3 regions of the Faecalibacterium sp. i25-0019-C1 genome follow, and region 2 is predicted to be linked to each of the others. Evidence: a T-box and tRNA genes for the amino acid it is inferred to sense, from the RefSeq annotation. Region 2 holds a T-box; the other regions hold tRNA genes.

Region 1 (10,002 bases), 920 kb from region 2:
GTAAGCGTCGCGGGCACCACCGTCCAGATAGACCATTTCCTCTTCGCTGATGGAGGCATAGTTTGCGGGCAGTTTCATAGTAGACATGGAGATTTTCCTTTCTATTGATAAAATTGATACAGTGTGTGGAAAGACTTAAATAAAGGCAGCCACGGCCAGCGTGGTGATCAGAGCACCGGCTACCGTCAGAACGCTCAAAATCGGGCCGTCATCGTATTCCTGCGCGGTCTGTTCCGGCTGAGCGGGCGTGGATGTGCTGGTGGAAGTGGTGGCATTTTTCACGGTCCAGTGTGCGTACACAGTGGTATCACCGGTAAACACCGTAGAGGTGCTGATTTTTGTGCCGCCCACCGGCTCGGTATACCAGCCGTCAAAGGTGTAGCCTTCCAGCGCAGGCTGCGCGGGCAGGGCACTGAGTTTGCCGCTCAGATTGGTGGTGACTGCCACAGCGGAGCTGCTGCCGCCCATGGCATCCAAACCAATGGTGTAGACCTGCGAATCCTTGTCTTCTGCGGCAAAGGCAGAGGGCAGTGCACAGCAGAGCAGTGCAGCGCTGAGCAGACCGAGGACCAGTATTTTCAAGATCTTTTTCATATGACTCCTCGCTTTCCTGACGAATTGGGATGTGGTGCCTGCCGGGAACGGAAACACCAGAACAGACCTCGATGTCCCCGCCATGAGGCAGTAGACGAAAAAGCCGGGAAGAGGAGGTTTATTCAATCCTATATTTACCACATATAGTGTAACAAAAGCGCAACAAAATGGGCGTATTCTGTTGTTATGATGAAAAAATTGGTTTTTCACAAATTGCAGGCTGCAAAAGGCGGCACAGAGCCGCCGCAAAAGCGGAAAAGTGGAACCTTCCCCTTGTGGAAAAACAAAGAATATGGTATAATATCTTGCACGATGCGCCATCGCCAAGCGGTAAGGCAGGGGACTTTGACTCCCCCATCGTAGGTTCGACTCCTGCTGGCGCAACCAAAAGCCCCGTCATCCTGAAAAGGCTGACGGGGCTTTTTGCATCACTTTTCCACAAAATGCGGCTGAACGGTGCAAAGCTCAGCGGCGGCGGATCTTTCTGGTGGGCTTGCGACGGTTCCAGTTGTTCAAAAGGACCCACGCAAAGTAGATGATGATGGAAATAATACTCAATGTTATTACAACTTTGAGGTACAGACTGCCTAAGAACTCCTGAAAACGCGCCACAGTGAACAGCAGCGGGTTGCGGCTGACATCCTGCCCGGCGATCAGGTCCACCACGCCAATGGTCTCACCGGCAAGCTTCAGCTCCACGGTACCCACCACATCGCCCTGCTGGACAGGGGCACACACGGAATCCGGCAGGTGGAAATATTTCTGGGTCACGCTGCCGTCGCCGGTGGAAGGCAGCAGGGTCATCATGCTGTCGGCGGGATACAGCTGCAGGGAGCTGGTATCGGAGGAATACTTCACCGGGATCTCGGCCAGCGTAAGGTCGGTGTCCAGTGCGGCCTGAATGGAAAAGCTGTCGAACACCCAGTCCATCAGCTTCACGGTCTCGCACAGGGCCGGGCGACGGTTGGCGTAGCCGAAATCGTCGCAGGTGTCCGGGCTTTGCATCACGCAGAAAATATAGGTGGCACCATCCTTATTGGCCCATGAAACATAGCTCTGATTGCCACTGTCGCTTTTGAATGCGGTCACATCGCACATGCCGCCCTGCATGGCGCTGCGGTAGTATTTGCCGCCGCTGGATTTGCTCAGCGCGGCATTCTGGCTGACCAGAACAGACGAAGAACGGTGTTTTTCTTTGGCGGGCATGGTAAAGCTGGGCGCACCGGAAACCTCCACAAAGGCATCAAAGCTCATCAGATAGCGCAGGATCAGGTACATATCCACGGCACAGGTCACGTTGCCGCTGTCAATGCCGCAGGCATCCGTCCAGGTGCTGCCGGTGGTGCCGATGCGCTGGGACAGGGTGTTCATCTGGCTCACCCAGCCCGCGAGGTCGCCGCCGGAAAGGGCATAAGCAAGGCCCATGGCGGCTTCGTTGGCGTTGCGGGTCAGCATGGCGTACATGGCTTCGCGGTAGGTAAAGGTCTCGTTGGAGCGCATATCGGCGTTGTTGGTGTTATAAACGTAATCCGAGATGGCAAAGGGCATCTGGAAGGTGTCGTCCAGATGGTCGGCATAGTTGGTCAGCAGCAGGGCAATGGTCATGTACTTTGTCAGACCACCGGCGGATACCTGCTTTGTGCTGTCCTTATCATAGACAATGATATTGGTATCAGTGTTGACGATATAGGCACTCTGTGCCTGCACCTGATAGACCGGGGTGGGGTCGAACATAGCCCCGGCGGGCAGCACAAGGCAGCTGAACAGGACAGCGAACGACAAAACCAGCGCAAAAATACGTTTCATGTGGACAATTCCTTTAAAAAGCGATAATATAAAACAACAGGCAGCACGGCACAAGCGCCGTGCGCCGGGTAAGAACGAGATCACAGCGGAAGGCTGTATTCTTTATAATAACAGGTTTGGCGGGGTGTGACAAGGCTTATTGTGCCGATTTCACATCCGGTCAGGGAGGACAGAAATGGTATATCTGACAGGGGACACCCACGGCGACATCGACCGCTTCAAGCACGGCAAGCTGCGCTGGCTGGGCAAACGGGATACCGTGGTGGTACTGGGCGACTTTGGCTTTGTGTGGGACGGCAGCAAGGAGGAACAGAAAAAGCTGGATTGGCTGCGCAAGCGCCCGTATACCCTGCTGTTTCTGGACGGCAGCCACGAAAACTACGACCTTTTAAAGCAGTATCCCACCGAGGAACGCTTTGGCGGCAAGGTGCAGGCACTGGGCGGCAATGTGTACCATGTGTGCCGCGGCAGCGTGCTGGAATTGGAGAATAAAAAATACCTGTGCTTTGGCGGTGCGGAAAGCCAGGATGTGGAGGATCGGGAACCCGGCGTGAACTGGTGGAGGGAAGAAATGCCTTCGGAGGAGGAATACGCCTTTTGTGAGGAGAACCTTGCAGCCTGCGATTACAAAGTGGATTATGTGCTGACCCACGATGCGCCAAGCAGATTTTTGGATTTTACCGCCCTTGCCAGCGGCGAGACCAACCAGCTGCACAGCTTTCTGGATAAAATTTTGTTGAAGCTGACCTACGACAAGTGGTTTTTTGGCTGCTACCATAAGGATACCCAGCTTTCCACCAAAAGCCGCTGCGTGTTCTGCGATGTGATAAGCATGGGCGAACGGCACGCAAAGCGTTCCGTTCGATAACAGGGGCCGCTGCACCAGCCGTGCAGCGGCTTTTGCATTTGCTGTTGCTTGTGCGCAAAAAATCTCCGGATCAGTTCATGGCTCCGGCTTTCTCGAACATCTGCTGCACCTGCTGTTCCAGCAGTGCGTGCTCCGGCGCTTCCAGTAGCGGGTCGTCGGCCAGCATGGCAACGGCTTCCGCCTGCGCAGCGTGCAGGGTGCGGGTGTCGTTCATCAGGTCGGCGATCTGCAGGGTGGGCAGGCCGTGCTGGCGGCTGCCGAAAAAGTCGCCGGGGCCGCGGGTCTCCAGATCGTACTGCGCCACCGCAAAGCCGTCCGTGGTGCTGCACAAAAATTTCAGCCGCTTTTGTACGTTTTCGCTTTGGTTGTCGCTGACAAGAAAGCACCAGCTCTCCGCTGCACCGCGTCCCACGCGGCCGCGCAGCTGATGCAGGGCGCTCAGACCGTAGCGCTCTGCGTTTTCGATCACCATTACGCTGGCATTGGGCACATCCACACCCACCTCAATGACGGTGGTGGACACCAGTGCGTCCAGCCGTCCGGCTTTGAAGTCCTCCATCACGGCAGCTTTCTCCTTGGGTTTGAGCTTGCCGTGCATCAGGCCTACCCGGCGCTCCGGCAGCAGGGCTTTGGCAATGTCCTCGTAGTAGCTCTTAACGGCGTTCAGCCCGCCATCCGGTGTGTCCTCGATGGCGGGGCAGACCAGATACACCTGCCGCCCTCTACCAATCTCCTGATCGAGAAAATGGTAGAGGTCGCGCCGCTTTTTGCCGGTGATGCAGCGGGTCTTGACCGGGGTGCGGCCCGGCGGCAGCTCGTCCAGAATGGAGATGTCCAAATCGCCGTAGATGAGCAGGCCCAGCGTGCGGGGAATGGGCGTTGCACTCATCACCAGCAGGTGCGGATTCGCGGCCTTTTCGGCCAGCATTCCGCGCTGCCGTACCCCAAAGCGGTGCTGCTCGTCGATCACGGCAAGACCAAGCCGGGCAAACTCTACGCCTTCGCTGAGGATGGCGTGGGTGCCCACCACAAGGTCGGCTTCGTCGTTCCGGATGGCGGCAAGGGTGGTGCGGCGTGCAGCGGCCTTCATGCCGCCGGTCAGTAGAGCCACCCGCATCCCGAAGGGGGCAAGCATCCGGTTCAGGCCTTCGGCGTGCTGGGTGGCCAGAATTTCTGTCGGGGCCAGCAGCGCGGCCTGATACCCCGCTCGGATGCAGGCCCAGATGGCGGCAGCCGCCACCAGCGTTTTGCCGCTGCCCACATCGCCCTGCAAAAGGCGGTTCATGGAAGTCTCGCCCGCCATGTCGGCCAGAATCTCGCTCACGGCCCGGCGCTGGGCTCCGGTGGGGGAAAAGGGCAGGCTGGCCCAGAACGGGGACGGGTCGGCAAGCTGCATGGGCGCACCGGTGGCAGCGGCACCCCGGTTTTTCATCCGGCCAATGCCCAGCTGCAAAACCAGAAGTTCTTCATAGATCAGCCGCCGCCGGGCTGCATAGGCCTGCTCTTCGGTGGCAGGGCAGTGGATGGCCCGCACAGCATCTGCCTTGGAGAGCAGACGGTATTTTGCCAGCATTTCCGGCGGAAGAGGGTCGGGCAGAAGCTCTGCATGGGGCAGCAGCTGCCGCACGCACTTGGCGATGGCATTGCTGGTCAGGCCCTCGGTCTGGGGGTAGACCGCTTCAAAGGGAGAAGCCTTGATCTGCTCGGCGGTGCGCACCTGCGGGTTGACCATCTGGCGGCGCAGCATCCCGCCGGTAACGATGCCTTGAAAATAATATTCCTGCCCCAGCTGCAGCTTCTGGGCGGCATACGGATTATTGAACCATGTGATCTCCAGACTGGACACATCGTCCCCGGCAGTGATGCGCTCCATCCGCCGCCCGCCCGGCAGGATACGCCCGCCGGGTTTGGCGAACACCTCGGCCCTGACGACGCACTCCACATCGGTGGGCGCTTCGGCGATGGAATAGGGTTTGGTGAAGTCGATATATCTGCGCGGGTAGTGGCACAGCAGGTCGGCCAGCGTCACGATGCCCAGCTTCTCGAACCGCTCAGCAGTCTTGGGGCCAACGCCCTTCAGGTAGCGCACCGGCGTATCCGGGGTGAGGGTGGTATGGTTTTCGGCGGGCATGGCGTGTCAGCTCCTTTCCTGGATGCAATATAGCCATTGTAACACGGAGCGGCAGCGGATGCAAATGGCCCAAAAAGGAAAAACCGGCAGGACCTTTGCCTTTGGGCAGGAACTGTGGTACACTCGGAAGAAAAAGAGGGGAGAATATTTATGGAGATCCGTAAGGGGACCTTAAAGGACTTGGAGGCCATTGCAGCGGTGGAGGCGGCCTGCTTCCCGGCGGCAGAGGCGGCTACGGCAGAGGAGTTTGCCGGGCGGCTGCAGCAGTACGGCGATCATTTTTGGCTGCTGTGGGAGGGGGAAAGGCTGCTGGCCTTTGTGGACGGCTTTTGCACCGACTGGCCGGACCTGACCGATGAGATGTACGCCGACGCCTCCCTCCACCGGGAGAATGGTGCCTGGCAGATGATCTTTGGGGTAAACACCATCCCGGCCTGCCGCAGACAGGGGTACGCCGGGCAGCTGCTGCAGCAGGCCATTGCCGACGCCCGGGCCCAAGGCCGGAAGGGGCTGGTACTGACCTGCAAGGAGGCCCTGGTGCACTACTATGCAAAGTTCGGCTTTGTGAACGAGGGCGTTTCCGGCTCCACCCACGGGGGCGTGGTGTGGTACCAGATGCGGCTGAAGTTCTGAGGGGGACGATCTGGAATGGCCTACGCCTTGCTCCGGCCGTATTCAGCGGAAGAATAATTTTTAAGAGAGCAATGCCGGAGCGTCCGCGGAAGCTCCGGCATTGCATTTTCACTGGAGGGGGCGTAAAGGTAGACGGCATTTGCAGTGCCGCTTTCTGCGAAAGTGCGGCACTGCGGCAGACTTTTCGGCTTAACTGCAAAGTGACCGGTTTCGCCAGAGGCTCTCCCTTTGAGGAAAGACTTCCCCCGCTCCGGGGGAAGATGTCACCGTAGGTGACAAAAGGGGGAGTCTGTCACCGTAGGTGACGGAGAGGGCGAGGAGGCTGATAGGGAACAACGCAAAACAAAAAAATCCCGGAAGCTTCAGCTTCCGGGAATCTTTTGGAGGTGACGACCAGATTTGAACTGGTGGATGAGGGTTTTGCAGACCCTTGCCTTACCACTTGGCCACGTCACCATATTTAGGAGTGAATTTCCACTCCTGTTGGAGCGGCCGACGAGGCTCGAACTCGCTACCTCCACCTTGGCAAGGTGGCGCTCTACCAGATGAGCTACGGCCGCATATTCGGTGCATTTTACCTTGCACCCATCATTTCTGATGCCCTGAAAACAAGTTTCAAAGTAGGTGAAAGCTTGCGCTTTCTTGGTGGCGACCCGGATCGGGCTCGAACCGACGACCCCCAGCGTGACAGGCTGGTGCTCTAACCAACTGAGCTACCGGGCCATATTGGAGCAACCGTTGCTGCTCCGTTATGGAGCGGCCGACGAGGCTCGAACTCGCTACCTCCACCTTGGCAAGGTGGCGCTCTACCAGATGAGCTACGGCCGCATATTGGAAACCCTGCTGGGTTTCCTTGACTGGTGCCTCCGATCGGAATCGAACCAATGACACGGGGATTTTCAGTCCCCTGCTCTACCGACTGAGCTACAGAGGCGCACCGGACGATGATTATTATACCTGAAATTTCGATTTTGTAAAGGGGTAAATCCAAATTTTTTTCAGAAAATTGAAACTTTCTTGATTTTAGTCGCTCCAGCGCGTAAAATAAGAATGACTTTTTTCAACCTGCTTTCGGCACATCCGGCACAGGACGTGCTGTGTGCGGGCGCGCCAACGCGCCAAACAGAAATTGACAAATTCAACAACCTATGGTTTAATGAAAATAAAATAATTCAGGCACTTTTGCCCTTTTTCTCTGCATATACCTATATTATAGTAAAAAAGGGCAGTGGCGTTTTATGATTTGACTACAGACGGCCCGCTTTTTTGCAAGAAAGGCCGGGCCGGGAGGAGCAGCATGGCAAAAAAACAGGAATATGGCAACGAGAGCATTACTTCTTTGAAGGGTGCCGACCGTGTGCGTAAGCGCCCGGCCGTTATCTTTGGCTCAGACGGCGTGGAGGGCTGCGCCCACTCCATCTTTGAGATCGTCTCCAACTCCATCGACGAAGCCCGCGACGGCCACGGCGATACCATCAACGTGACCCGCTGTAAGGATGGCAGCGTTATCGTTGAGGACTTTGGCCGCGGTATGCCCGTGGACTGGAACAACGGCGAGGGGCGCTACAATTGGGAGCTGTTGTTCTGCGAGATGTATGCAGGCGGCAAGTATGGCGAGGGTGAGGATAACTACGAGTTCAGCCTTGGCTTGAACGGTCTGGGCCTGTGCGCTACCCAGTATGCTTCTGCATGGATGACCGCCGATATCTACCGTGACGGATACCACTATCACCTTGATTTTAAAAAGGGCGAGAATGTGGGCGGCCTGCAGAAGGAAGCCTACAAGGGCCGCCGCACCGGCAGCATCATTCACTGGAAGCCGGACGACGAGGTGTTCACCGACATCGATGTGCCTGGCAGCTACTATAAGGATACCCTGCGCCGTCAAGCGGTGGTCAACGCAGGCCTGACCCTGAACTTCACCGATGAAAAGGAGAAAGACCCTGCCACTGGCAAGGCGTGGTACGAGAGCTGGTGCTATGAGCACGGCATCGCGGACTATGTGGCCGAGGTGGCAGGGGAGGATACCCTGACCCCGGTGTTCAGCTGCGAGAGTGAGGCTGTGGGCCGGGACCGCGAGGACCAGCCGGATTACAAGGTGCGCATGAGCGCGGCGTTCTGCTTCTCCAATAAGGTGCAGATGCTGGAATATTACCACAACTCTTCCTGGCTGGAGCACGGCGGCAGCCCGGAGCACGCGGTGCGCACCGCCTTTGTCTATCAGATCAACAAGTACCTGAAGGAAAAGAACCTCTATAAAAAAGGTGAGAGCGCCATTAGCTTTCAGGATGTGCAGGACTGCTTGGTGTATGTCTCGTCCAGTTTTTCCACCCGCACCAGCTACGAGAACCAGACCAAAAAGGCCATCACCAACAAATTCGTCTCGCAGGCTATGACCGACTTCCTCAAGCATTATCTGGAAGTGTATTTTCTGGAAAAGCCGGACGAGGCCCAGAAGATCTGCCAGCAGGTGCTGGTGAACAAGCAGAGCCGTGAGCATGCGGAAAAAACGCGCCAGAGCATCAAAAAAACCCTGTCCACCCAAATCGACCTTGCCAACCGGGTGCAGAAATTCGTGGACTGCCGCACCAAGGATGCATCCCGCCGCGAGCTGTATATCGTGGAGGGCGATTCCGCTATGGGTGCGGTCAAGTCCAGCCGCGACAGTGAATATCAGGCCATCATGCCCATCCGCGGCAAAATTTTGAACTGCCTGAAGGCCGACTATGCCCGCATCTTTAAATCGGATGTCATCGTGGATCTCATCAAGGTGATGGGCTGCGGCGTGGAACTGGGCGGCAAACACAACAAGGAGCTGGCCACCTTCAATCTCGATAATCTGCGGTTCAATAAAATCGTCATTTGTACCGATGCCGATGTGGACGGCTACCAAATCCGCACGCTGGTGCTCACCATGCTCTACCGCCTGACCCCGACCCTGATCGAGAAGGGCTATGTGTATATCGCAGAGTCGCCGTTGTATGAAATTACAACGAAAGACCGAACTTATTTCGCCTACACCGAGCCGGAAAAGACAGCGTTTCTGGAAGAGATCGGCGAGAAAAAATACACCATCCAGCGCTCCAAAGGTCTGGGTGAGAACGACCCTGAGATGATGTGGCTGACCACCATGAACCCGGAGAGCCGCCGTCTGATCAAGGTGATGCCCACTGATGTGGTGCAGACCGCGCAGGTGTTCGATATCCTGCTGGGTGATAACCTTGCAGGCCGCAAGGAACACATTGCGCAGCACGGCGCAGAATATCTGGACGATCTGGATGTGAGCTGATGATTTTAAATTGCCTCCGCTTGCGCTCTGGCAATGACAGAGGTAACGTTATTTTAATTTGGTGATTTGTCACAGCCTGCGGGCTGCTCCAAATCACGTTTTCACGAAGAAGGCCCCAACGGGTCACGGCATTTTAAGGGAAAAATGCAGAAAACCGGAACGGCTCCATCTGTGAAAGAGCAGCTCAGGATGGCCCGCAGGCCATCCTGAACTGCAAAAATAAAAAATATTTTCCGCTGAATATGGGCAGAGCGAGAGCGGCGCCCATTTAAAATCGTCAAGAGGTTAGAAGATGCCTAGAAAATCGACCAAGAAAACACTCAAGCCGGTGCGCCCGCAGCTGGGCGACGGCGTTGAAATTTTAAATGCCGGCAGTGTGCTGGAGGATCCCATCACCCGCACGCTGGAAACCAACTATATGCCCTACGCCATGAGCGTCATCGTCAGCCGCGCGCTGCCAGAGATCGACGGCTTCAAACCGGCGCACCGCAAGCTGCTGTACACCATGTACGAGATGGGCCTGCTCAAGGGCGCACGCACCAAGTCTGCCAACATCGTGGGCAGCACCATGCACCTGAACCCCCACGGCGATGCCGCCATCTACGACACCATGGTGCGCATGGGCCGCGGCAACGAGAGCCTGCTGGTGCCCTTTGTGGACAGCAAGGGCAACTTCGGCAA
Region 2 (10,002 bases):
CCATAGATTTCACTTCCAACTTGTCTTCCCGCCTGCGCTCCCTTTACACCCAGTAATTCCGGACAACGCTTGTGACCTACGTTTTACCGCGGCTGCTGGCACGTAGTTAGCCGTCACTTCCTTGTTGGGTACCGTCATTATCTTCCCCAACAACAGGAGTTTACAATCCGAAGACCTTCTTCCTCCACGCGGCGTCGCTGCATCAGGGTTTCCCCCATTGTGCAATATTCCCCACTGCTGCCTCCCGTAGGAGTCTGGGCCGTGTCTCAGTCCCAATGTGGCCGTTCAACCTCTCAGTCCGGCTACCGATCGTCGCCTTGGTGGGCCGTTACCTCACCAACTAGCTAATCGGACGCGAGGCCATCTCAAAGCGGATTACTCCTTTTCCCTCTGTGCCATGCGGCACCGTGGGCTTATGCGGTATTAGCAGTCGTTTCCAACTGTTGTCCCCCTCTTTGAGGCAGATTCCTCACGCGTTACTCACCCGTTCGCCACTCGCTCGAGAAAGCAAGCTCTCTCTCGCTCGTTCGACTTGCATGTGTTAGGCGCGCCGCCAGCGTTCGTCCTGAGCCAGGATCAAACTCTTTATAAATGATATTTATCACTTTTAAAGTGTTAAATCTTATTCGCTCAGCACGCAATCGCTTGCGTCCTGTGTGAATTACTTTTGGAATTGTTTTTAGTGTTTTTCCAAACACTTAAAAGGTTCCTTACAAGTTTTTCGATATTGTTCAATTTTCAAGGTCCTGTAGCGCCTCAGCCTTGCGGCTGACGACCTGTTCATTTTACCACCGAAGTGGTTTTTTGTCAAGTCTTATTTTTTAGAAGCTTTTGAACTTTCTGAACTTGGATGTCTTGAAGTTTCTCGGAACAAACCGGTCTTTCTTGACGTCTATTGGTTCTTTTCAAGGGCTTCCTGCTGAGACTTCGGAAGTCATTCTTTTGCCTCAGCGCTTGGCGCTCAAGTATAATACCACACCCCTGCCTCCTTGTCAACACTTTTTGACAACTTTTTTCATCTTTTTTCTTGCGCTGCTGAAAAACGTTCATTTTCTTGTATTCAACGTTCTCTTTTTACGCAAAAAACCGCCTGCACATTCCTGCACAGACGGCCTTATATTACTTCTATAATAGAGTTAGCGGATCTCGATGCCCAGCTTGAACTTCAGGTTGCCGAGGATCTTCTTGACCACGCGCTCCACTTCTTCCGCAGAGACTTCCTTCTTCGGGTCGGACAGAGACAGGGTGAACGCCATGCTCTTCTTACCCTCGCCCAGATTTGCGCCGCGGTAGATATCGAACAGCTTGATCTCACCCACCAGAGGGCTGGCCTTCTTGATGGTCTCCTCGATCTCGCCGCAGGTGGTCTTTTCGTCGCAGACCAATGCCAGATCACGCTTGACAGCAGCGTAGGGACTGAGCGGCTGATAGCGCAGCTCACCGTCCACGCAGGACATCAGAGCCTCGTAGTCCAGCTCACCCAGATAGATATTCTGGTTGTCCTTCTGATCCTTTGCAATTTCCAGCTCGCCGTTGATCTCGTTGGACAGCTTGCCGAACACGCCCAGACGCTTGTCACCACAGTAAACAGCGGCGCTGATGCCGGGGTGCAGCCACGGGGTTGTCTCGCGCTTATAATCAAAGCGCAGGCCAAAGCCGGCTGCCAGTGCTTCCAGTGCACCCTTGACCGTGAAGAAATCTTCTTCGGGGCCGAATGCACCAATGCAGAGGGTCTGGCGCTCGTGCGGATGCTCGTTGATGGGCAGTTCCTTGGCAAGATACACCGGTGCCATCTCAAATAGACGGCCCTCCGTGTTGCCCTTCTTGAGGTTGTCCACGATGACGTTCAGCATGGAGGGAGCCAGCAGGGTGCGCATGATGGACAGATTCTCGCTGATGGGGTTCAGGATGCGGATGGCCTTGCGGGCTTCATCATCCGCCGGGATGTGCAGCATATCCAGTTCTGCGTTGGAGTAGAAGGCCAGCGTGGAGGCCTCATAGAAGCCCTGTGCGGCCAGCAGGCGCTTGGTCTTGAGCTGCTGCTTCTGGTCATAGTTCAGACCGCCGTTTGTAACGGAGGCAGTGTTCAGGAAGGTGGGCACAATGTGGTCGTAGCCGTACTCACGGATGACCTCCTCGGCCAGATCCGGGAAGCTCTCCACGTCCTCGCGGTACAGGGGTGCGGACACGTCCCAGCTGCCATCGGCCTGTACATCCACCGTGAACTCCAGACGCTGCAGAATGTCGATCATGGTCTGATCCGGCACGGTGATACCCAGCACGCCGCAGATCTTAGCCGGAGTGGTAACGATGTGCTTGCGCTCCATCGGGCGGCCATCGGTCAGGTCATATTCCAGTGTGGTGATGTCGCCGCAGTCCAGCTCCTGGATCAGGTGCAGGGCACGGGCAAGGCCCAGTTCAGGAGAGTGACGGTCCACGCCCTTCTCGTAGCGGGCAGAAGAGTCGCTGTTCTGGCCCAATGCGCGGCTGGTCTTACGCACGCAGTCGCGGGCGAAGGTGGCACACTCAAACAGCAGGCTGGTGGTGTTCTCATCCATGCCGGAGTTTGCGCCGCCCATGATGCCGGCAAGTGCCACCGGCTTTTCGGCATCGCAGATGACCAGATTGTTGGGGTTCAGAGTGAACTCCTTCTCATCCAGCGTGACGATCTTTTCGCCCGCATGGGCGCGGCGCACATCGATGGTGCGGCCGGCGACCTTGTTCAGGTCAAAGGCGTGCATGGGCTGACCCATTTCCAGCAGGGTGTGGTTGGTGATATCCACCACATTGCTGATGGAGCGCAGGCCGCACAGAGCCAGATGGCGCTTCATCCAGCGGGGAGACTCGCCCATGCGGATGTTGCGCACATAGTGTGCCATATAGCGGGGGCACAGATCCGGAGCCTCCACCTTGACGGTGATGGGCGCATCCGGTTCGCAGACAGTCTTGTAGTCCATGGCGGGCATGTGCAGGGGCTTGCCCAGAACGGCAGCCACCTCGCGGGCGATGCCCAGAACGGACTGGCAGTCCGGGCGGTTGGCGGTGATGGAGATATCAAAGATATAGTCATCCAGACCCACCACGGGAGCAATGTCGGTGCCGGGGACAGAATCCTCGGGCAGAATGAGCAGGCCGTAGACCTCAGAGCCCGGGAACAGGTCGTCGTTCAGGCCCAGCTCTTCGCCGGAGCACAGCATACCGTTGGACTCCACGCCCTGCATCTTGCGGGCCTTGATCTTGATGCCGCCGGGCAGGGTGGAGCCATCCAGAGCAGCGGGCACGCAGTCGCCCAGCTTCATGTTGGCGGCACCGGTGCTGATGCGGATGTCGTGGCCGTAGTCGCCGCAGTCCACCACACACTTGGTCAGGTGGGTGCCCTCCTGCTTTTCCATCTCCACGATCTTGCCGACAACCACCTTGCTGATGCCGGCATCCAGCGGGATCAGCTCTTCGACCTCAAAGCCGCAGGAGAAGAGCTTTTCCTCCAGTTCCTGCGCAGTAACGTCGATATCTACAAATTCTTTTAACCAGCTGAAAGGTACTTTCATTGTCTCTTCTCTCCCCTCTTATTCGTGGAACTGCTTGAGGAACTGCAGGTTGTTCTCGAACATCAGGCCGATGTTGTTGATGCCATACTTCAGCATAGCGATACGCTCGATGCCAATGCCGAAGGCGAAACCGGAATACTCGTCCGGGTCGATATTGCAGTTCTCCAGCACCTTGCGGTTGACAACGCCGCCGCCCAGCACCTCGATCCAGCCGGTGTGCTTGCACAGCGGGCAGCCCTTGCCGTGGCACTCGAAGCAGCTCACGTCCACCTCCACGCTGGGCTCGGTGAACGGGAAGTAGGAGGGACGCAGGCGGGTGCGGGTGTCAGCGCCGAACAGCTTCTGCACGAAGGTATTCAGTGCGCCCTGCAGGTCGCCCAGGGTGATGCCCTTGTCCACGACCAGACCTTCCATCTGGTGGAACATGGGGCTGTGGGTAGCGTCCGAGTCGGAGCGGAACACACGGCCGGGCATCAGGATCTTGATGGGCGGCTTCTGAACGTCCATGGTGCGGATCTGGCCGCCGGAAGTCTGGGTACGCAGCAGGAACTCCTCCGACAGGTAGAAGGTGTCCTGCATGTCGCGTGCCGGGTGATCTTTGGGCACGTTCAGGCGGGTAAAGTTGTGGTCATCGTCCTCGATCTCCGGGAAGGTACCCACCGAAAAGCCCATGCCGGAGAACACGTCGATGATCTGGTTGGTGATCAGGGTCAGCGGGTGCAGACCGCCCACAGAGCGGGTCTTGGCGGGCAGGGTGATATCCACCGTCTCCGCAGCATTGCGGGCAGCAAGCTCTGCCTGCTTCACCTGTTCTGCAGCAGCGTCGTAATCTGCCTGAACCTTTGCCTTGAGTTCATTGATGATCTTGCCCATAGCGGGGCGCTCTTCCGGCGCAACGGTGCGCAGGTTCTTCATCAGGGCAGGGATCTTGCCGTTTTTGCTGAGGTACTCCTGCCAGAAGGAGGCCAGCGTTTCCTTGCCGGACACCTGACCAAGGCTTTCAGCGGCCTGTTTTGCCAGCTCGTCGATCATTGCTTGCATGGATGTTCTCTCCTTTATTCTTCGTGTTGATGAGCGGAGTGCAACAAAAAAGCTCCGTCCCCTGCCCGATTTCTCAGGCAAAAGGGACGAAGCTGTTGATTCTTAGCTCCGCGGTACCACCCGGTTTCCACCCGTGCACAGATGCCGGGCGGCTCTCAGAACGCCGTAACGGGGCGTGGCCGTTCTGTACTACTGCTGTTTCGCACAGACCGCTCAGGAGCGAACTTCAGCACAGATACACCCGGAAGCCCTCTCAGCCGGTGAAGCTTCTCTCTTTGCCGTGTACGCCATGCCTACTCTCTCCGTCGCTGCGTTTGGGAGTATTCAGGTTTTATAACCAAGAGCTATGTTACCACATTTCGGGACAGTTTGCAAGGGCTGTGCAGTCACTTTCCGCAAAAGTCGCGTTCGTTGGAGGTTTTTTCACAAAGCCGCAGCCATTATGAATCGTTTATGTCATCCATTATGAGCTGAAACAATTCTCTCAGGTCGATTAGTGGCGCAAACTCTTTATCAACTTTGTAATCATCTGAAATTTTTACCACGACCACACCGTCGATCTGCTGGATATATCCTTCCTGCGGATAGACTGGCATCTGTTCCAGCTCTGTTCTGCTGTACAGTTCCCCATACTGTTCCACCGAGCAATGCTTGAGTTTTGCCGGAGTAATATCCCTGAAAACCGCTTTCCAAGACGCTCTGGCCGAGTAATCGTTCAGCCAGAAGCGGCCCATCTGCGCATACGGATTTGCATAGAGGTAATACTCCCTCTTCATAAAACTGGAGTTCGAGCTGGGTCTGCCCACAAACAGCACCGGCAGCTGCTCGTTATCGTCAAAATATCCGCTGCTCATCAGGTCGTCCGCGATGTGATCCGACATGCTCTTGAGTGTTTTTCTTCCCTCATACATAGCTTCCTGATCGATCACGGCAGAGCAGACATTGCCATAGACGACCAAAACCGCAAGTACTACAGCCCCTGTCCGGGCAGCACGTACATACTTTTTTACCATAGGCTGATTTGTGCGCGTCCCTTCAAGCAGCAGCAGACATACCGGCACGAACAGATTCAATCCTTCGCCCATCTGCAAAAGCCAGACCGCCTCGCTTGTGATCAGCATGATGGCATTGCACATGATGGGCAAAACGATCAGCGCTGCCACTCCCAGAAGGATATATTCCCAATTTTTCCGGTGAAGCATTTTTCTGAAGCGGTTCAGCAGTCCGATGCTCAGCGCCAGAAATACCAAAACGAAAAAGCCCACCGGCTGCAGAATGTTATGCCGATAGTAATTCTGAAAAAAGTAAGCTCCAAACAGTTGGTAGGTCTCTGCAATGGCATTGGGCAGATTTTTCAGTATAGAAAGTACCGAAACATCCGCTCCTCCATTATAACTTGCCATCTGCCATCCACATGCCCATACGATCAGCTTTGTGAGCAGGAAATACAAAACCATTCCTGCAGCTGCGCTGCAAAGACTTCTTCCAATGTGGGCATGGACCTTTTCTCTGTCCACATTGCGGAACAGAAGCAGCAGAAGATATGTCAGCAGGAGCAGACAAAAGTTATCAAGGCTCGTCTGATAGCACGCAAGGCTCATGACCAGAAGCAGTGCTCCCTGTACGACCGCTTTTCTAAAATCTGCGGCACGAACCACACGCTCTGCCGCCAGAACGGAAAACAAAAATGAGCAGCCAAACACCGGCGACTGAAACCGATATGACAGCTGTATTCCAGTGACCGTGCTGGCCAGAACAGCCATACCCGCCAGATAGGTCACGACAGAATCCTTCTCTGTAAAAAACTTCCGAAGCAGGGTAACAGCCAGCGCCGACATGGAAAGCATCAGCAATGAATTGAAAGGTTCCGTCTGGATGCCAAACCGCAGCGCATCGATCACCGGCCAGAGCCATCGGCCCGTGACTACCTGCCAATAGCCGCCGAAGAACCATGTATTGTTCCACAATCCGTCAAATGTATTGGTCAGCCGCTGGCTGATCAGCAGGAAAAACACTACCGCCGAAAACAGCAGCATCACCAGAAAATATCTTAGATCCGATATATCCAGCCCAAGGTCGTCCGGTTTCTGTACATCGATTTTTTCTTTCATCGTTATTTTCTCCATCTGTCCCGTTTTATGTTCTCAGGCTCATTTGTTATTCATCGATCAGATAATCCTCTGAAATTTTGATCACATATACGCCGTCCATTTCCTGCATGGAGCCTTTCTCAGGGAATGTCGGCATTCGTTTGATTTCTTCTGTCCGGATCAGTTCGTCATATACCTCATCACTGCACAGCTCCAGCTGCATCGGTGTGAGGTCACGAAACACCGCATTCCATGAGTAGCGCATTGTGGCGGCATTTTCTTTTTCGAAAAGGCCCACCTGTGCGTAGTCGTTTGCATCCCAATAGATGATGTGTGTCCGGAACAGTGGGCTTGCACTGGGGCGGCCTACCAGCATCACTGGCAGTTTTTCCGGCAAATCATAATAGCCCTCTGCCACCAGCTCATCGGCCACAAGGTCCGCGATTTGTTTTGTTGCCTTGCGTCCCTCATACATCGCCTGCTGATCGACCGCCGACATGAATACGCTCCCGTAAACGACAGCAGCCGCCGTAAGCAGGATCAGTGCTTTTTCTGCTTTATTCCAGCATTTGCGGAACGCATCACAGGCTGTTTTTCCCTCCCGGCTGCTGTCCAATAGCCAGAAACAGACCGGCAGGAACAAGGCCAGACCTCCGGACATGGGAATATAAAACGACGCCTGCGAGGTTGCCACCATAAATACCGTGCACATCATGGGCAGCACCAGCAGCGCTGCTGTGCCATAGAAAGTGTTTTCCCAATCTTTCCGGCGTATGAGCCGAACCAGTCTGCACGCAAGCGCGGCACCCACCACACAAAAAATCAAAGCAAATACAACTGCAGTTTCCTGCAGCATATTGTGTTTTACAAGGGTACCAAAGAAATACCGATAAAAAAGCTCATAGCACTTTTCAACGCTGGAAGGAAGATTTTTCAGAATTCCAGACACTGAAATATCTGCACCACCCTGGTAATCGGCCATCGCCGTTCCCGTCGCCCACAGTGTAATCTTTAAGATCAGCAGATACAGCACTGCGCCGGATGCAGCACTTGCCAGGCTTTTGCAAATATATTCCCGAATCTTTTGTTTTTCTCCATTCTGGAAAAGTAGTAGGAGAAAATAGGCCAGCAGCACCAGACAGAAACAGGCAAGGTTCGTCTGGTACAGGCCAAGGCTCAGTGCCAAAAGCACCGCTGCCGGCACAATGCTGCTTACGGCTGATTTTCCCCGGATCACGTGCTCTGTAGCCAGCATTGCAAAGAAAAACGAAAATCCGTACTCCGGTGCAATGAAGTGAAACGAAAGATAGCACCCGACCACAACATTGGAAACATAGCATAAACCTGCGAGCCAGTCAATGCAGGATGTTCTCATCCATGCCGGTTTGAAGAGCATATGAAGCCTGGTGACTCCAAGAGAAACCAGCACCAAGCATACCACCGCATTGATGGGTTCTAGCTGCAGACTGAAACGCAGAAAACTGGTCACCAGCCAGAACCATCGCCCATTGGAAAGCTCCCATGCTCCCGCCATGTACTCAGCCGTTGTCCACAGACCATCCACTGTGTTCGTCAGCTTCAAGCTGATCAGCGGAAAATAGACCATCACCGCAAAGCCCAGCATCACAAAGAAATATTTCTTATCCAACTCCCGCAGCCAGTGTCTGATATCCGCTTTTATTTTTACAGACATGATATTCCTCCATCCATAAACTTCTGCTTTTCAGTATATCAAACTCTTCCACATGGTTCAATAAAAAAATCCCCTGCCGGGCAGTCGGCAGAGGATCTTGCGTATTTTTCCAGAGTGCTTTATTTTGCCACGATTTCTGCAGCCAGAGCATCCATCTGGGCTTCTGCAGCGGCATTGGCGGCAGAACGGATGGTGACCACATTCTCGCAGACGGCGATGTTCTTCATGCTTTCCAGCTCGGCGCGCATGAGCTTTGCGGCCATGGGTGCCCATGTGCCATTCTCCATCAGACCCACCGTGCGGTTCTGGAAGTTCTTGGTCTTGAGGTGGGTCAGCAGATTTTCCATCGGCGGGAAGAGGAAGCCGTCGTAGGTGGCGCAGGCCAGCACGATCTTTCCGCAGCGGAAGGCTTCGGTGACGGCATAGGACACATCCGTGCGGGTCAGGTCCATCTCCACGACCTTTGCGCCCTTTGCACGCAGCTTTTCTGCCATGAGGTGGGCTGCTGCACGGGTGTGGCCGTGGATGGAAGCACTTGCCACAAGGATCTTTTCCGGCTCCTCGGGCTTGTAGCTGGACCAGATGTCGTAGTAGTTCAGGTACTTGCCCAGATCTCCGGTCAGCACCGGGCCGTGCAGCGGGCAAATGGTCTGGATGTCCAGAGCCGCGGCCTTTTTCAGCAGCGCCTGCACCTGCGGGCCGTATTTCCCCACGATGTTCAGGTAGTAGCGGCGGGCTTCGCTGGCCCAGTCGGCCTTTTCGTCAAACTTTGCCACAGCGCCAAAGCGACCGAAGCCATCCGCGGAGAACAGCACCTTTTCGGTGGATTCATAGCTGACCATGACCTCCGGCCAGTGCACCATGGGGGCAAACACAAAGGTCAGGGTGTGGGTGCCAAGGCTCAGGCTCTCGCCGTCCTTCACCACCACGCGGCGCTCCTTTGCCACAGCATCAGCACCAAAGAACTGATCCATATACAGGAAAGTCTTGGCGTTGCCCACCACCTGCATCTCAGGATAGAGTGCCGCCAGCTTTGCAATGTTGGCACCGTGGTCCGGCTCCATGTGGGAGACCACCAGATAATCCGGCTTACGGCCTGCCAGAGCTTCGGTCAGGTTTTCCAGCCACGGCTCGGTAGCGCGGGCATCCACCGTGTCCAGAACGGCGGTCTTTTCGTCCAGAATGACATAGGAATTATAGCTCACGCCGGTGGGCACCGGATACTGGCTCTCGAAGAGGTCGATGGTGGTATCATCCACGCCAACGCCCAAAATGGCTTCACTGATCTTGTTTACGCTCATAATGCTCGGTCTCCTTATTTATATTTTTATGCAGTGCCGCGTTTCTGCGGCGGTTGTTTCTGAGAACAGTTCCTATCATACCACATCGTCAGAAAAATCGCAAGGGATAACGTGGGAATATTCTGCACATCAGAGCTCTTCCCCATTCTCCGGCAGACGTGCCGCCACCGGTTTGCCCGGCTCAGCATCCAGCTCCAGCAGCGCGGCGGCAGCGCTTTCGTCCATGGTCTGCACCGCGCGCAGCTTGCGGCTGATGGCACGGCTGCGCACGCCAATGAGATTATCCAGCTCTTCGTCGGTCTGACGCAGGCGCTGCTGCATCTTGGAAA
Region 3 (10,002 bases), 100 kb from region 2:
CACGGTATAGGTGGCATTGAAATAGGTAAAATCCAGCTCCCCGGCCTGATTGGAATTTTTGTTATGATAAAAAATGTGCTTTTTCTCCGCCGGGCCATGGAAAACGATATCCTTTTCCCGGTCGGTCAGGTCGCGGAAGGGCACATCGGTGCGCACGCCCATCTCCCGGCAGATATCCACCATCAGCGACCACATCAGGCTCTTCCACGGGGCCACGGCACCTTCGTCGATCGTAAGAGAATCGTCCGGCACAAGGGTGCTCTCGTCCACGGTCATCACCATGCCGGTACCGCTGCAGGTGCGGCAGGCACCCTGACTGTTGAAGGCAAATTCTTCAGCGGAAAGCGCGCGCACGCTGGCACCGCACTGCGGGCAGAGCAGCGGCTTTTCTGCCGCCACGGCAAGGCTGGGTTCCAGCCAGTGGCCGCACTGCGGGCAGGGATAGCTGGAAAGACGGGAGAACATCAGGCGCAGACTGTTCAGCAGTTCCGTGCCGGTACCAAAGGTGCTGCGGATGCCCGGCACAGCGGGCCGCTGATGCAGTGCCAGTGCAGCCGGAACATACAGCACTTCGTCCACCGATGCCTTTGCCGCCTGCGTCATGCGGCGGCGCGTATAGGTGGAAAGTGCGTCCAGATACCGGCGGGAGCCTTCGGCGTAAAGCACGCCCAGCGCAAGGCTGGACTTGCCCGAACCGGACACACCCGCCACACCCACGATTTTGCCCAGCGGCACATCCACATTCACGTTTTTCAGGTTGTGCACCCGCGCGCCGCGGATCCTGATATGGTCGACCATCTTCTCTCCCCCCTGCCGTCACTGCTTCTTTTTTAAATAGTATCCAATGCCAATGGCATCTGCCAGCGCCCAGCCGATGGGCACGCTGAGCCAGATGCCAATAACGCCCAGCGGCGTGGCCGAAAGCAGATAGGCCAGCATCAGCGGCAGAGCAAACAGCAAAATGCTGCCGGTGATGGGGCCTTTGGTCAAACTACGCTGCATTGTTTCCGATTCTCCTTTTTATAACGCTGTTTCAGCCGGTGCACTGGCTCTGCCGCCGTCCCGCCTTGAAAGAGACTGCTCTCTTCCTGCAAACTTCTGACGGTACTCTCTGGGCGTGCAGTGCTTGATCTCCCGGAAGGTCTTTGTAAAGTAGCTGGTATCCGAAAAGCCGCAGTCGGCACCGATCTCGCCGATCTTCATGCTGGTGGAAAGCAGCAGCTCGGCGGCCTTTTCAATGCGGTACTGCTTGACATACTGGATGGGTGTGATCCCCAGCAGCTGCCGGAAGCTGCGCAGGCAGGCGCTCTCACTCAGGGCCACGCAGTCGGAAATGCGCTCCACGTTCAGTTCCTCAGCATAATGCTCTTCCACAAAACGCAGCATCTGTTTCATGCGCTGGGCCGCGATCTGCTCCTGCTGAGAGACCTTTGTTTTTCCACCCTCGCACTGCATTCCCAGCAGATGCACCGCCGCCGAAAGATGGTACCGCGCCTGATTCTCATAGTCAAAGACCTCTTGGGCCACTGCGTCCCAGACTTCCCGCAAATGGCAGAGCACGGCCTTCTGCCCGTCGTCTGCCTCGTCCAGCAGAAAGAACGCCGGTGCTCCCGGCTGAAGCAGCGGGTGTACGAGCTTTTGCCAAAAGATGGTATCCATACCGCCGATCAGGCGCGGATGGAATACCCCGGAATGCAGCAGGGCATCCCCGGTCTCAGCCTGCTCCACCGCATGGAACACTCCGGAATTGACAAACACGCCCTGCCCAGTCTGCAAAACCAGCCGGGCTTTGCTCACGTCCACCGCCAGCGGGCCTTTTACGGCAAGGATGTATTCAAACTCTTCATGCCAATGCCATGCTACCGAGTAGCTTTTGAGGTCCTCTTCATAGCAGGCAATAGGAAACAGTGCGCTGCCGTGCTGCACCAGTTCCCTGCCCTCGTCATCCGCCACAACATCCGGCAGGCAGTTGAGCCCGCCCGCTGCTGCACAGCTGGTCTGAAATGCCACGATCAGCCATCTCCTTTCCGTCAAGGTGCACATCCGCATCCGCGCCGGTTTTGTTGTATCAATCGGGCGTTTTTATCCTAATATTCCGCTCCGATGTGTGATATTATTACATCAGCAAAGTACAAGATGCATTGCAAGTATAACACGCTTCCCGGAGGAACTCAAGATTTATGGTACAGCTTCTGCTTCCGATCATTTACATCTCGTTCATCAGTCTGGGCCTGCCGGATTCCCTGCTGGGGTCGGCGTGGCCCTCCATGTATCCGGCGCTCGGTGTGCCGGTGTCCTATGCGGGGCTGATCTCCATGATCATCTCCTTTGGCACCATTGTTTCCAGCCTGAACAGCGACCGGCTCACCCGTGCGCTGGGCACCGGAAAAGTGACCGCCCTCAGTGTGGCCATGACAGCTGCCGCGCTGTTCGGCTTTTCGGTCTCCACACAGTTCTGGATGCTGTGCCTGTGGGCCGTGCCCTATGGGCTGGGTGCAGGCAGCGTGGACGCGGCCCTGAACAACTATGTTGCCTTACATTATAAAAGCCGCCACATGAGCTGGCTGCACTGCATGTGGGGCATCGGCACCATGATCAGCCCCATGGTCATGGGCCGGGTGCTGGCAGGCGGCGGGCCGTGGACATCCGGCTACCGGTACATTGCCCTGTTCCAGATCCTGCTGAGCGCAGTGCTCTTTTTCAGTTTGCCGCTATGGCAGAGCCGTACTGCAGGCACCGACACCGAAACTGCTTCGACGCAGGCGTTGAGCCTTGGACAGGTATTCCGTCTGCCGGGTGCCAGAGAGGTGATGCTGTGCTTCTTCTGCTACTGTGCATTGGAGACCACGGCCGGTCTATGGGCCAGCAGCTACCTCACACTGACGAAAGGCGTTGCCGCCGGCACTGCCGCCAGCTTTGCCAGCCTGTTCTACATCGGCATCACTGCCGGGCGCGCCGCCTGCGGCTTTTTGACCCTGAAATTCAACGATACGCAGATGATCCGCATGGGTCAGTGCATTCTGGCCGCAGGGGTGCTGGCTCTGCTGCTGCCCGGGCCGCAGATCCTTGCCCTGAGCGGTCTTGTTCTGGTGGGGCTGGGCTGTGCGCCCATCTATCCCAGTATCATCCACTCCACGCCGGAACACTTCGGCGCGGACAGATCGCAGGCGGTCATCGGCATCCAGATGGCAAGCGCCTATTTGGGCAATCTGGCCATGCCGCCGCTGTTCGGCCTGCTGGCAAACAACATCACTCCGGCACTGTTCCCTTTTTACCTGCTGGCACTGCTGGTGCTCATGGTATTCATGCACGAACAGCTGGTGCGCAAAACAAGCCGCTGCTAATTCTGTCATTCTCCTATTTTATATACAGCAAAAGGCTCCCTGTCCGGTCTCGGGCGGGGAGCCTGCTGTTTTAAAGGAGTTATTTACAGGATGCACCGGCTGATGGCGTTGGCGACCGCAAACAGTTCCTGCTGGCCGATAAAGCCGAACTTTGCCTCGTGTGCGTCCGCAAAGCAGACGGTCAGCTGCGATGCCTGCATCGGGTCGCCAAAGCCTGCCGTCTGGATCCCGAAGTGCAGCACCTTGCGGTACGGCAGCACAAAGATCTGCTGCCGGGTTCCGGTAACGCCCTGCATATCCACCATGATGATGCGGTGGGTGGTAAAGATCACCTGATCGCGCACCGTCTTGTAGGCGCCCACGATACTCTCACCGTCCAGCAGCAGCACGCGGGCATTTTTGCAGATGTCCTTTTCCTGAAGGCGGATGAGGTTTTCCATTGGCTTATCACGGAATTCCATGTTTTTTTTCCCCCTTTCCTGCGTGGTTTTCTGCCCTTATTGTAGCATTCCTGCAGGCGGTTTACAAGATGTGCTCTCGCCTTTTGGGCCGGGCTGTGCTATACTGTATGCCAAAGAGATTCTTATAAAAACGAGGTAACTCCCATGGAGATCATCATTCATCAGGCCATTCTGCACGTGCTGGACACCACCATGGATGCGCCTGTACTCAGCGGCAGCGGCATGGAAATGACCGCCGAAAAGACCGCCTATTTCCAGTACCACATCGAAAAGCTGCTTGCCAGCGACGATATCCGCCAGTGCCGCCCGCTGCCGGATTCCGCCTTTAAAAACGAGCTGGAGCACAACCACGATTTTGTGGACCTCTCCTGCCGCATCGCAGGCGTTCTGTTCGACTACATGCACGCGCACACCACCATTCCGGGGGCAGACCTTGCCGTGGTGGATTTTACCCGCGATGGCGAGCCGTGGCTGGGCATCCTGAAGCTGAACTACAAAAACGGCTACACCCACTACACCGAGAATGTGGAGGGTGCCCCGGTGAACTCCATCATCCAGCAGCGGGCCTGCCTGCCCAGCCAGAGCGGCAAGGTGGAGGAAGGTGCCCTTGTCAATCTGACCGACTACTCCATGAAGCTGCTGGAAAAAAAGTTCGACATCGACGGCCACAAGGATTTTTACCTTTCCACGGTAGTGTTCCAGTACACCACCGCCCAGCCGGAAAAGAAAAAACTGCAGGCCATTCAGGAAGCCGCCGTGCAAGCCGTGCAGGAAAACTACGCAGATCAGCCCCACGTAGAGGCTCAGGTCGCGATGCTGATCGCCAATCAGGCCGCAGACAACGACAATCAGGTATCCATCCAGCAGGTGCGTCAGCAGTTGGAAGAGGAATATCCCCTTGCCGCCGTGCCCTTTGATGATTATGTGGAAAAGAGTGATGTGCTGGAAGCGCCTGAGCAGCCCGTGACCGTGACCCCTGCGCGCATCCGCCGCATGGAGAGCCGCAGCATCCACACCGCCAACGGCATTGAGGTGAAGATTCCCACCGAACTGCTCAACTCGGACAACGAGGTGGAATTTCTGCACAGCGACGACGGCAGCATTTCGCTGCTCATTAAAAATGTGATCCTGTAAGAAACGATTTAAAATTGTCTCCGCGCACGGATCGCGCTCCGACAATATCAGCGGAATCATTATTTTCATATTTGCAAAAGCCGAAAAATCTGCGGATTTTCCGGCTTTTCTTTTTTCACAGGAAGGAGCCGTAACGGGGAACAACAAAAAAGCCATCGTTTTTGCATTTCTGCATCAACGATGGCTTCGTATTGGAGCGGCCGACGAGGCTCGAACTCGCTACCTCCACCTTGGCAAGGTGGCGCTCTACCAGATGAGCTACGGCCGCATATTGGAAACCCTGCTGGATTTCCTTAGCTGGTGCCTCCGATCGGAATCGAACCAATGACACGGGGATTTTCAGTCCCCTGCTCTACCGACTGAGCTACAGAGGCATAAGCGGTGCAATTATCCCTGCACCCTCCCACTCGTATTTCAAGCGGGGCCCCCGCAAAAATTTGCGAAGCAAAGTTTTGTGGGGAAGAGGAGAAAGTCTGGCGTTCATCACGGCAGTCTTGCTTGCAAGACCGCCCGATGAACTGCAGGACTTTCGACGAAGCGACCCGGATCGGGCTCGAACCGACGACCCCCAGCGTGACAGGCTGGTGCTCTAACCAACTGAGCTACCGGGCCAAATGGTGGAAGTTAACGGGCTCGAACCGCTGACCCTCTGCTTGTAAGGCAGATGCTCTCCCAGCTGAGCTAAACTTCCACAAAATGGAGCGGCCGACGAGGCTCGAACTCGCTACCTCCACCTTGGCAAGGTGGCGCTCTACCAGATGAGCTACGGCCGCACATTCCATGTGTTTGTGCCGGACTGTTTACCGGCGACGCTGATTATTATACCGTACCGCCCGGAAATTGTCAACCACAAATTTGCATTTTCTGCAAAAAAGTTGGAAACCCGCCTGTTTGTATTCAAAAGACTTCACTTTTGTGGGCTTTACCTGTGTCATCATTCAAGTTTGTCACGACATACACGAAGAAAATTGATTTGCTTTCCCTTTTGTAAACTATTATAATGGAGAGTGTCATTTTGTCGCCTGTAAGAGCTGCGTCTGTTATGCCGCTGAGGGCATACAGGCGCGTTTTCGTGCGCAGAAATAGGAAAAGCCAGCATAAAGGAGCAAACACAATGTATAAGATCACTGAAAAAGTCGCGCTGAATCCCACCGTGACGAAGATGGTCATTGAAGCCCCGCTGATCGCCAAAAAGGCAAAGCCGGGCCAGTTTATCATTGTGCGCCCGTTTGAGGACAGCGAGCGCATCCCCCTGACCGTGGCCGGTTACGACCGCGAAAAGGGCACTGTGGATATCATTTTTCAGATCGTGGGCGGTACCACGATGGAGCTGAACAGCCTGCAGGTGGGCCAGAGTGTCCACGACTTTGTAGGCCCGCTGGGCCGCGCCACCGAGGTGGAAGGCCTGAAGAAGGTATGTGTCGTGGGCGGCGGCGTAGGCTGCGCCATCGCTCTGCCCATTGCCCGTGAGCTGCACGAGCAGGGCTGTGTGGTGCACAGCGTAGTGGGCTTCCGCAATAAGGACCTGCTGATCCTTGAGGACGAGTTCAAAGCCTGCAGCGACGAGCTGCGCATTATGACCGACGATGGCAGCTATGGCACCAAGGGTGTTGTTACCGCTGCACTGGACGAGCTGGTGGCCGCCGGCAACCAGTACGATCTGGTCATCACCATTGGCCCGCTGATCATGATGAAGTTCGTGGTCAAGACCTGCCAGAAGCATGGCCTGAAGAGCATCGTTTCCATGAACCCCATCATGATCGACGGCACCGGCATGTGCGGCGGCTGCCGCCTGACCGTTGGCGGCGAGACCAAGTTCGCCTGCGTGGACGGCCCCGACTTTGACGGCGATCTGGTGGATTTTGATGAGGCAATGGCCCGCGGCACCATGTACCGCCCGTTTGAGGCACACGCCCGTGAAGCGGCATGCAATCTGCTCAATCAGGAGGTAAAATAAGATGGCTTTCAATATGGACCCGAAGAAGTGCCCCATGCCCACGCAGGACCCCAATGTGCGCAACAAGAACTTTAAGGAAGTTGCACTTGGCTACACCGAAGAAATGGCCGTGAACGAAGCAAAGCGCTGCGTGCACTGCAAGAACAAACCCTGCCAGACCGGCTGCCCTGTGGGCATCGATATCCCCGAGTTCATCGGCCATGTGGCCGAGGGCGACTTTGAAGCCGCTTATCAGGTGATTAACCGTTCCTCTTCCCTGCCCGCTGTCTGCGGCCGTGTATGCCCGCAGGAGAGTCAGTGCGAGGGCAAGTGCACCCGCGGCATCAAGAACGAGCCGGTGGGCATCGGCCGCCTGGAGCGCTTTGTTGCCGACTGGCACCGTGAGAATGTGCACACCGCCCCCATCGTGCCCGAATGGAACGGCCACAAGGTGGCCATCATCGGCGCAGGCCCTGCCGGCCTGACCGCCGCAGGCGATCTGGCAAAGCTTGGCTACAAGGTCACCGTTTACGAGGCCCTGCATGTGGCCGGCGGCGTGCTGATGTACGGCATCCCTGAGTTCCGTCTGCCCAAGGCCATCGTGCAGCAGGAGATCGACGGCCTGAAGAAGATGGGCGTTGATTTTGAGTGCAATATGGTCATTGGCAAGGTGCTCACCATCGACGAGCTGATGGACGAGTACGGCTACGAGGCCGTGTTCGTAGGCTCCGGTGCCGGTCTGCCCCGCTTCATGGGCATCCCCGGCGAGAGCCTGAAGGGCGTCTACTCTGCCAACGAGTTCCTGACCCGCTCCAACCTGATGAAGGCTTATCTGCCCACCAGCAAGACCCCCATCCGCACCGGCAAAAAGGTCGCCGTTGTGGGCGGCGGCAACGTGGCTATGGACGCTGCCCGCAGCGCCCTGCGTCTGGGTGCCGAGACCGTGTACATCGTCTACCGCCGCGGCATGGCTGAGCTGCCCGCCCGTAAGGAAGAGGTGGAGCACGCCGAGGAAGAGGGCATCATCTTCAAGACCCTGTGCAACCCTGTGGAGATCCACGCCAACGACGAGGGCTTTGTCAAGTCCATCACCTGCATTGAGATGGAGCTGGGCGAGCCGGATGCTTCCGGCCGCCGCCGCCCCATCGAAAAGAAGGGCAGCGAGTTCGAGCTGGATGTGGACACGGTCATTATGAGTCTTGGCACCAGCCCCAACCCGCTGATCCGCTCCACCACCCCGGGTCTGGAGACCAACAAGCACGGCTGCATCGTTACCGACGGCGACGACGGCAAGACCAGCCGCGATGGTGTGTACGCCGGCGGCGATGCCGTGACCGGCGCAGCCACCGTCATCAAGGCCATGGGCGCAGGCAAGGCTGCTGCAAAGGCCATTGACGAGTACATTCAGAGCAAGTAATCCCCTGTGAAGGTGGGCACCGCCCACTGAATACCGGATATGAAAAATCCCCTGTGCCAGCGCACAGGGGATTTTTTGCATCTTATTCTGCGGTCTCCGTTGTGAGCGCCGGGTAGCCCGTCCGCACGCACCGCACAGCGCACCGGGCGCTGCCGCCGGTGGTGCAGGTAAAGAGGGTCAGATCCCATTCATCGGACTCCTCCGTCTTTTCGGTCATTTCCTCAATTTGCGTGGGCTGCAGGTTTTCCACATAGGAGACCTCGTAGGTCCAGCGCATACCGTCCATATCCGTAAAATAGACCTGCGCGCCCTCGGTCAGCCACTTGATGGGGCTGAAATGCTTTGCATAGTTGTGGGCGCAGACCACCATGTTATCCGCATAGGTGGAACCGGAGTAACGGCCCGGTGCGATTTTCAGACCCGCATAGCTCCACTGGCTCATCACCGGCAGTTCCAGCCCGATGGACGGAATGGACAGATAGCCGATGTAATCCCCGCCGTTCAGTTCGGTCACGGTCATTTCCTGCGTGGGGTCCAGCTCCGGCTGCAGCGCCACGGTATCCGATTTTGCCTTTTCCTCAATGGCAGCGTTCAGGGTCTGCTCCAGCTCGCCCAGCACCTCCTGCGAGGCCTTGTCTGCACGGGATGCATCCCACTTGTTATAGGCCAGCAGGGCTGCTGCCGCAAGGATCAGCAGCGCGCCCAGCAGCATACACACTCTTCCGATTTTCTGTCGCATAGCAATGTTTCCTTTTTGTTCCGCGGTAGGTTTCAACCCTTTCAGTATATGCGCAATTGGTATGTTTGTCCAGTAAAAGCTTACCGCACTGCCCGGTCCGGCACAAGGCGGCACACAAACCGCACCATCAGCGGGGTCAGCGGCAGCCACACCAGCGTGCACACCACATTGAACAAGGTGTGCGCATTCGCGATCTGCCGGGCGATCACGGCAAGCTCCGGCCCTTTGGGCGAAAGTGCAGCCGTCAGCCGCACATACAACGGCAGACCGGCGCAGAATACCGCCGCGCCGGTCAGATTGAACACTGCATGGGCCGCAGCCACCCGCTTTGCGTCCCGGTTTGCGCTCAAGGATGCCAGCACTGCCGTGATGGTGGTGCCGATGTTATCGCCCAGCAGCACCGGCAGCGCACCCGCAAGACCCAACAGACTGCTGCCGTCCAGCCCGGGGCGGGCTGCAAAGTTCTGCAGCAGGGCAATGGTAGCCGAGCTGCTCTGCACTGTCAGGGTCATGCCAAGCCCCGCCAGCAGCCCCAGCCATGGGTGCTGCCGCACCCGACCCAGCCAGTGCACGAACACCGGGCTTTGCGCCAGCGGTTCCATAGCAGTGCCCATATCGGCAATGCCCTCGAACAGCAGGCCAAAGGCGAACACCGCCCGGCCAATAGCCCGGCCCTTCCGCCCCGCACAGGCAAAGCAGAGCAGCAGCCCGGCCAGCAGCACAAGGCCGCGCACATCTTCCAGCCGGAAGGCCAGCAGCTGTGCGGTAATGGTGGTTCCGATGTTGCAGCCAAAGATCACCGGGACCGCCTGCCGCAGGGTCAGCAGACCCGCACTTACAAAGCCCAGCACCATCACCGTGACTGCCGAGCTGCTTTGCAGTACCGCCGTGACCGCAGCCCCCGCCAGCACGCCCCGCACCGGGCTGCCGGTCACAGCGGCCAGCAGGCTTTTCAGGCGGCTGCCTGCCGC

The links. A T-box is a leader RNA that pairs with one kind of tRNA and senses whether it is charged. The one in region 2 lies ahead of pheS (phenylalanine--tRNA ligase subunit alpha), so its partner is inferred to be a tRNA-Phe.
Region 1: it encodes a tRNA-Phe, which carries the amino acid that the T-box ahead of pheS (phenylalanine--tRNA ligase subunit alpha) is inferred to sense. The anticodon was not compared.
Region 3: it encodes a tRNA-Phe, which carries the amino acid that the T-box ahead of pheS (phenylalanine--tRNA ligase subunit alpha) is inferred to sense. The anticodon was not compared.

Annotation. Positions count from the first base shown of each region.
Region 1 is NZ_AP031428.1:705,665-715,666, forward strand. Features, by position in the region: gene ACGHUK_RS03430 (hypothetical protein) at 1-87, opposite strand, end outside; gene ACGHUK_RS03435 (InlB B-repeat-containing protein) at 136-594, opposite strand; tRNA gene ACGHUK_RS03440 (tRNA-Gln) at 908-981, shown strand; gene ACGHUK_RS03445 (D-alanyl-D-alanine carboxypeptidase family protein) at 1,060-2,400, opposite strand; gene ACGHUK_RS03450 (metallophosphoesterase) at 2,576-3,268, shown strand; gene recG (ATP-dependent DNA helicase RecG) at 3,339-5,399, opposite strand; gene ACGHUK_RS03460 (GNAT family N-acetyltransferase) at 5,550-6,032, shown strand; tRNA gene ACGHUK_RS03465 (tRNA-Cys) at 6,414-6,488, opposite strand; tRNA gene ACGHUK_RS03470 (tRNA-Gly) at 6,517-6,592, opposite strand; tRNA gene ACGHUK_RS03475 (tRNA-Asp) at 6,679-6,755, opposite strand; tRNA gene ACGHUK_RS03480 (tRNA-Gly) at 6,785-6,860, opposite strand; tRNA gene ACGHUK_RS03485 (tRNA-Phe) at 6,891-6,966, opposite strand; gene ACGHUK_RS03490 (type IIA DNA topoisomerase subunit B) at 7,330-9,321, shown strand; gene ACGHUK_RS03495 (DNA gyrase subunit A) at 9,614-10,002, shown strand, end outside.
Region 2 is NZ_AP031428.1:1,623,330-1,633,331, forward strand. Features, by position in the region: rRNA gene ACGHUK_RS08020 (16S ribosomal RNA) at 1-592, opposite strand, end outside; gene pheT (phenylalanine--tRNA ligase subunit beta) at 1,137-3,548, opposite strand; gene pheS (phenylalanine--tRNA ligase subunit alpha) at 3,567-4,589, opposite strand; T-box leader at 4,669-4,907, opposite strand; gene ACGHUK_RS08035 (glucosyltransferase domain-containing protein) at 5,030-6,700, opposite strand; gene ACGHUK_RS08040 (glucosyltransferase domain-containing protein) at 6,747-8,372, opposite strand; gene ACGHUK_RS08045 (FprA family A-type flavoprotein) at 8,492-9,673, opposite strand; gene ACGHUK_RS08050 (DNA recombination protein RmuC) at 9,803-10,002, opposite strand, start outside.
Region 3 is NZ_AP031428.1:1,725,436-1,735,437, forward strand. Features, by position in the region: gene ACGHUK_RS08465 (excinuclease ABC subunit UvrA) at 1-798, opposite strand, end outside; gene ACGHUK_RS08470 (hypothetical protein) at 817-1,002, opposite strand; gene ACGHUK_RS08475 (AraC family transcriptional regulator) at 1,021-2,010, opposite strand; gene ACGHUK_RS08480 (MFS transporter) at 2,181-3,344, shown strand; gene ACGHUK_RS08485 (PH domain-containing protein) at 3,428-3,805, opposite strand; gene ACGHUK_RS08490 (nucleoid-associated protein) at 3,950-4,939, shown strand; tRNA gene ACGHUK_RS08495 (tRNA-Gly) at 5,132-5,207, opposite strand; tRNA gene ACGHUK_RS08500 (tRNA-Phe) at 5,238-5,313, opposite strand; tRNA gene ACGHUK_RS08505 (tRNA-Asp) at 5,478-5,551, opposite strand; tRNA gene ACGHUK_RS08510 (tRNA-Val) at 5,555-5,630, opposite strand; tRNA gene ACGHUK_RS08515 (tRNA-Gly) at 5,637-5,712, opposite strand; gene ACGHUK_RS08520 (sulfide/dihydroorotate dehydrogenase-like FAD/NAD-binding protein) at 6,054-6,896, shown strand; gene gltA (NADPH-dependent glutamate synthase) at 6,898-8,292, shown strand; gene ACGHUK_RS08530 (sortase) at 8,375-9,031, opposite strand; gene ACGHUK_RS08535 (Na/Pi cotransporter family protein) at 9,112-10,002, opposite strand, start outside.